Regions from separate parts of the Ancylobacter sp. 3268 genome, predicted to be linked through region 1. Evidence: predicted binding sites of a transcription regulator. Region 1 holds the regulator's gene; the other holds the start of a gene.
What was found. The regulator LexA, encoded in region 1, represses DNA repair genes until DNA is damaged. The targets are predictions, from matches to a motif close to TGTTCNNNNTGTGTTCNG.
Positions count from the first base shown of each region.

Region 2: a site for LexA is predicted at 2,020-2,037, ahead of recA (recombinase RecA). Genes of this name have one in related genera too.

Region 1 covers NZ_JAVDUX010000010.1:44,777-48,290, reverse strand. The annotation lists gene J2X65_RS15015 (ComEC/Rec2 family competence protein) at 1-1,097, shown strand, start outside; gene lexA (transcriptional repressor LexA) at 1,312-2,034, opposite strand; gene atzF (allophanate hydrolase) at 2,236-3,514, shown strand, end outside.
Region 2 covers NZ_JAVDUX010000001.1:299,643-303,156, reverse strand. The annotation lists gene alaS (alanine--tRNA ligase) at 1-653, opposite strand, end outside; gene recA (recombinase RecA) at 878-1,954, opposite strand; gene J2X65_RS01425 (DUF1501 domain-containing protein) at 2,072-3,295, opposite strand; gene J2X65_RS01420 (DUF1800 family protein) at 3,299-3,514, opposite strand, start outside.

The sequences.
Region 1 (3,514 bases):
CGATCCTCGATCCCGGCGCGCAGATGTCCTTCGCCGCTACGCTGGCACTCGTCGTTGCCTATGAGCGCGGCGGCCGTCGCCTTATCGCCGCCGGCGCCGGCCGGGTGCCGTGGTATGCATCCGGCCCGGCGCGCTGGCTGGCGGCGCTGGCGCTCACCTCGCTGGCGGCGGGCCTCGCCACCGCGCCCTATGCCGCCTATCACTTCCAGCGCCTGGCGCCCCTCAGCCTTGTCGCCAATCTTGCGGCGACGCCGCTGGTCAGCTTCGTCATCATGCCGGCCGGGCTGATGGGCACGCTCGCCATGCCCTTCGGCTGGGAGGCGCCGGCGTTCCGGGTGATGGGCTGGGGCATCGATGCCATGAACGCCATCGCCCGCGACGTGGCGGCGCTGCCCGGCGCCGATGGCGGCGTGCGGGCCATGCCGCTCGCCAGCCTGGCGCTGATCACCTTCGCCTTTCTCGCCGCCTGCCTGCTGCGCACCCGGCTCGCTTTGGTGGCGGTGGTCTTTGCGGCGGCGGCCATCTGGCCGCTCGCCGCCGCCCGCCCTCCCGACGTGTTGATCGACGCGCAGGCGCGGACCGTGGCCGTGCGCGGGCCGGACGGGCAGCTCGCGCTGATGGGCGATCGCCGCAAGGGCCTTGCCGAGCGGTTTTCCGCCGAGCAGTGGCTCTCGGCCGAAGGGTTGCGCGGCAAGGGGGCGGGAGCGGCGCCCGCCTCATCGCCGGGGCACGCCGCCCCGGCGGTAGATGCGGCGCAGTCGCCGGCAAGATCGGCGGCGCCGGGAGCGCCGACCGGCCGATGCGATGCACTTGGCTGCGTCCTGCCGGCACGCGACGGGCGGCTCGTCGCCTATCCGCTCGACCGCGCCGCGCTGGCGGATGACTGCCGCCGCGCCGCGCTGGTGCTGACACGCTTTACGGCGCCGGCGGATTGCGCCGCCGAGGTGGTGCAACTCGACCGGGCGGGCGAGGGGGCCGGGACCGCTTTCCTGCTCGAGCCGGACGGCGGCTGGCGCCGCATCGATGCCCGCCCGCCGGATGGCGCGCGCCCCTGGCTCCCGGGATCCTCGAGCTATTTCCGCAAGACTGCGCCGTGATTCTGCGAAAAGAACGGCGCCGAAACAAAGAGCAGGAGCCTTCCCGGTGAACCGGGTTCACCGAAAGCGCTCAAGCGCGAAATCCGCAGGGGTGTCACCGGCCACCCGGTCCCCGCGCCGGGATTCAGGACCATCGATGTGTCGGAAGCATTGCGCCGCCGCCGGCACGGCGCAGCTTCGCCCCGTCAAAACGCTGGTCCGCCGGCGGTGAGGCTCAGTAGCGGCGGAACAAGCCGACCAGCCGCCCCTGGATGCGCACGCGGTCCGGCCCGAAAATGCGGGTTTCATAGGCCGGGTTGGCCGCTTCCAGGGCGATGGAGGCTCCCTTGCGGCGCAGCCGCTTCAGCGTCGCCTCCTCGTCATCGATCAGCGCCACCACGATCGAACCGGTCTCGGCGGTGTCGCCGCGGCGGATCAGCGCCAGGTCGCCATCGAGAATGCCGGCCTCGATCATCGAATCGCCGCGCACCTCCAGCGCGAAATGCTCGCCGCCGCCGAGCATCTCCGCCGGCATGGAAATGGTCTGGCTCGGCGACTGTATGGCGGAGATCGGCGAGCCGGCGGCGATGCGGCCCATGACCGGTACCGGGATCGGCCGCATCGCCTCGTCGTCGCCCGGCGGCGGCGCGGCAGGGCGGGAGCGGCCGAGGCTGCCCTCGATCACGCTCGGTGCGAAGTTGCGGGGCTGGGCGGAAGCCGCCGGCTTCGGCATCGCCTGCACCGTCTCGGGCAGGCGGATCACTTCCAGCGCCCGCGCGCGATTTGGCAGCCGGCGGATGAAGCCGCGCTCCTCCAACGCGGTGATCAGCCGGTGGATGCCGGATTTGGACCGGAGGTCGAGCGCTTCCTTCATCTCCTCGAAAGAGGGCGGTACGCCGCTCTCCTTCAGGCGTTCATTGATGAAGCGGAGCAGTTCGTGTTGCTTGCGGGTGAGCATCAGCGCAGGTCCATCCCCGGCGGGCAGCCAAAATGAAACAAATCACGAACAAACACTATCCGTTCTTTTTGTGTTCCACAATCGGTAAATAAAGCCCTAAGCGGTCGACGCGATGATGGGCTCCCGCTAATGTATGCAATGTCACGGTCATTGCCTAAGTGATACGCAGATTTGGCTTCTTGCTTGATTGGGAGATCCGCATTGCCTGCCACGATCGCCGACATTCTCCATGCGCACCGCTCCGGCCGCTCGACTCCATCGCGCACCGTCGCCGCCTGCCTGGAGCGGATCGAACGGCATGCCGATCCGTCGATCTTCACCGCGCTGTTCGGGCGCGAGGCGCTCGCCGAGCAGGTGGCGGCGCTGGAGGGGCGTGATCCGTCGAGCCTGCCGCTCTATGGCGTGCCGTTCGCGGTGAAGGACAATATCGACGTCGCCGGGCTGCCAACCAGCTGCGCCTGTCCGGATTTCGCCTATGTCGCCGCGCGCGATGCCACCGCCGTCGCGCGCCTGCGGCGGGCCGGCGCCATCGTCATCGGCAAGACCAATCTCGATCAGTTCGCCACCGGCTTGAACGGCACCCGTTCGCCCTATGGCACGCCGCGCAATGCCGTGCGCGCCGATCTGGTGCCGGGCGGCTCGAGCTCGGGCTCGGGCGTGGCGGTGGCGGCGGGGCTGGTGGCCTTCGCGCTCGGTACCGATACCGCCGGTTCGGGGCGCATCCCCGCCGGGCTGAACAACATTGTCGGCATCAAGCCGAGCCTCGGCCTGGTCTCGACGAGCGGTCTGGTGCCGGCCTGCCGCACGCTCGACTGCATTTCGGTGTTCGGCCTCACCGTCGACGACGCCTTCGCCGCGCTCCGGGTCATGGCCGGGCCGGACGAGGCCGATCCGTTCTCGCGGCCGCTGCCGCTCGGCACGCCGGGCGCCTTCCCGGTGGCGCCGCGCATCGCCGTGCCGCGGCCGGAGGACCGGGTGTTCTTCGGCGATCGCCAGGCCGAGGCGGCCTTCGCCCAGGCCATCGCCCGCATGACCTCGCTCGGCGCCCGCCTCGTCGAGATCGCCATGGAGCCGTTCCACGAGACCGCCAAGCTGCTCTATGAGGGGCCGTGGGTCGCCGAGCGCTATGCCGCGGTCGGTCCGTTTCTCGAGGCGAAGCCGGAAGCGTTCAACGAGGTGGTCCGGACCATCATCGAGGAGGGACGCCGGCGCACCGCGGTCGAGACCTTCCGCGGCCATTACCGCCGCGTCGAACTTGCGGCGCGCACCCGCGTCAGCCTCGCCGGCTGTGATGCGCTGATGGTGCCGACCATGCCGACGGTCTACACGGTGGAGGAGATGCTGGCCGATCCGGTGCGGCTCAATACGCATCTCGGCGTCTACACCAATTTCGTCAATCTGCTCGACATGTGCGGCATCGCCGTGCCCTCGGGCCTGCGGCCGGACGGGGCGCCGGTCGGCGTCACCCTGCTGGCGGGCG
Region 2 (3,514 bases), on a different contig from region 1:
ATCCGCTCGCCGCTCGGCAGCTGCTCGAACTGCATGAACACGAGGTTCCAAATCTCGATGAAGCGGTCGCCATCCGCATCCGCCGAGCCGGGAGGGCCGCCCGGAATGTGCGACCCGTGGTCGTAGAAAATCTCGGAACAGGGACCGCAGGGACCGGTATCGCCCATCTGCCAGAAATTGTCCGAGGTCGGGATGCGGATGATCTTGCTCTCGGGCAGCCCGGCGATCTTCTTCCACAGGTCGAACGCTTCGTCGTCTTCGTGGTACACCGTCACCAGCAACTTCTCGACGGGAAGCTCGAACTCGCGGGTGATCAGGTTCCAGGCGAACTCGATAGCATTCTCCTTGAAATAATCGCCGAAGGAGAAATTGCCGAGCATCTCGAAGAAAGTGTGATGCCGGGCCGTGTAGCCGACATTATCGAGATCGTTGTGCTTGCCGCCGGCACGCACGCATTTCTGCGATGTCGCCGCCCGCGAATAGGGCCGCTTCTCCATGCCGGTGAAGACATTCTTGAACTGCACCATGCCGGCATTGGTGAACATCAATGTCGGGTCGTTACGCGGCACGAGCGGCGAGGAGTCCACCACCTGATGGCCATTCTTCGCGAAATAATCGAGGAAGGCCGACCTGATCTCGTTGACGCCGCTCATCGAACACTGCCTGTAGAAAATAGACCGCCGGCAGGTCCGCCGGCCCGCGCCGGAGCAGCGCGAGCCCCGGTTCTAACGAGGCCGCAATAGCTTGTCCAGAAAGGCCTCGTGCCAAGCCCGCCCTGTCCACGACAGGGCCGTCGTCCACTGAGCGGACTGGACGACCGCCTGGTGAGACGACCGCCTGGTGCGCGAAACGTCGCCGAACCGCCCCAGGTGCGCCCTCAGGCGTCGGCGTCGTCCTCGCTCCCCGGCTCACCGGCAAGGATCTGCTCGGCGATGAGGCCCGCATTTTGCCGGATGGTTGCCTCGATACGGCCGGCGGCATCCGGATTCTGGCGCAGGAAGTTCTTGGCGTTCTCCCGCCCCTGGCCGAGCCGCTGGCTGTCATAGGAGAACCAGGCGCCGGACTTCTCGACGACCCCCGCTTTGATGCCGAGGTCGATGAGCTCACCCATCTTCGAGACACCCTCGCCATACATGATGTCGAACTCGACCTGCTTGAAGGGCGGAGCGAGCTTGTTCTTCACCACTTTCACGCGGGTCTGGTTGCCAACCACCTCCTCGCGCTCCTTGATGGAGCCGATACGGCGAATGTCGAGACGAACCGAGGCGTAGAACTTCAACGCGTTGCCGCCCGTGGTGGTCTCCGGGCTGCCATACATCACCCCGATCTTCATGCGGATCTGGTTGATGAAGATCACCATGGTATTGGAGCGGCTGATCGAGCCGGTGAGCTTGCGCAAGGCCTGGCTCATCAACCGCGCCTGCATGCCCGGCTGGTTGTCGCCCATCTCGCCGTCGAGTTCGGCCCGCGGCGTCAGCGCCGCCACCGAATCCACCACCAGCACGTCGACGGCCCCCGAGCGCACCAGCGTATCGGCGATCTCCAGCGCCTGCTCGCCGGCATCGGGCTGGGAGATCAGCAGATTGTCGAGGTCTACCCCGAGCTTGCGGGCATAGATGGGGTCGAGCGCATGTTCGGCATCGACGAAGGCGCACACGCCGCCCTTCTTCTGCGCCTCGGCGATGGTATGCAGCGCCAGCGTGGTCTTGCCGGACGATTCCGGCCCGAAGATCTCGATCACGCGCCCACGCGGCAGGCCGCCGATGCCGAGAGCGATATCCAGCCCCAGCGATCCGGTGGAGACCGTTTCGACCTCCATGATCTTGTCGTTCTTGCCGAGCCGCATGATCGAGCCCTTGCCGAAATGCCGCTCGATCTGTGAAAGCGCCGCGTCCAGCGCCTTGGCCTTGTCCATGGAAGATCCTTCGACGAGTCGCAACGTAGATTGAGTCATTGCCGGGCTCCGGGTCGCAAGCAAGCGTTTTGCTGAGATTTCGCGAATGTACCCTGTTTGTTCCGCGTTCGCAATATGTTCCCGAACTACGTCATCATCGCGCCCGATGCCGGACCCTCAGGCCACCAGGTCCTTGAGCGGGGCCAGCCCGGCAGTGTCGGGAAACACGTCGCGGGCGAGATAGCCGGCCGGCGCGCCGAACAGGTCGGCGAGAATTCCCTTGGCCACGCTGCGCACATCGGTGGTCGGACGCAGGTCGCGCCCGTCCAGCAGCGCCGCGTCGGACAGGCCCGGCCAGTCGGCGATCACCCGGCCACCGCGAATGGCGCCGCCCGCCAGCAGCACCACGGTACCGGTGCCGTGGTCGGTCCCCCGCGTGCCGTTGATCCGGGCGGTGCGGCCGAACTCCGTCACCACCATCAGCGCGGTATCCTTCCATGTCGGCCCGAGCGTCTCGGCGAAAACCCCGATGGCGTCGTCAAGGCCCCGCAGGCGGTTGGCGAGCTGGCCTTTCACGCCTCCCTCATTGGCATGGGTGTCCCAGCCTTCGAAGGCGAGGCCGGCAATGCGCGGGCCTTCCTGCTGCGCCAGCAGGCGCGCGGCACCGAGCGCGGTCCGGCTCATGCCCTTCGGATCGGACAGGCCGCCCTGGCGCCGGATCGCCGGGCCGTTCATCGCGATGAGATCCTCGGTCTTCAATCCCTCGACCAGCATCCGATGCAGGGCGGGATCGCGCTCGGCATAGAGCGCGGCGAGACGGTCGGCGAGATCGTCGCCTGCCGGGGGCAGGACCGCCGGGCTCCAGCCGAGCACCGGGGCCGGCCCGCGCACCACCAGGGGAGCCACCGGGCCGACACCGAGCGCGCCGGCCGGAGCGACGCGATCGCCAGCCGGCAGGCCGGCAAGGAAGCGGTTCAGCCAGCCGGTCTCGATCTTCCCCGGGGCCGGCTGGCCGCTTTCCAACACGTCCTGGCCGTCGAAATGCGAACGCTCGCGATAGCCGGTTGCCGCCGCATGCACGACGCTGGCCTGCCCTGCCCTATAGAGCCGGGCGAAGTTCGGCATCGAGGGATGCAGCGCGAAAAAGCCGTCGAGCGGCAGCGCCGGGATCTCGCCATCGAGCGAGAGCGCAAGATCGCCATGCAGACCGGCATAGGCCGGATCGCCGACCGGCGCCACGGCGGCGAGCCCGTCCAGCGCGCCGCGCAGGACGATGCAGACGAAGCGTGCATCCCGCCCGCCGGCCGCACCCGCGATCCGCGGCATGAAGGCCCAGGCGAACAGGGCGCCGGAGGTGCCGAGCAGCGCGCGACGGGACAGCGAGGTCTCGCAGAGGTCCAATGGCTATCTCCTCTGGAATTCGGGCGACATCAGCAGCAGCGCGATGGCCTGCGGCCGGCTCTCGGCGCGACGCACGGCCCGCAGCGTCTCTTCCGAAATCGTGACGCCGAAGGCGGCCTCGGCAAGCGCCAGCGGATCGGCGGCGCCGGCGGCGCGGCCGATCTGGTCGGCGACATCGAGGCGCGTCTTGATGCCGGTTGGCGACAGCCATTCGTCGCT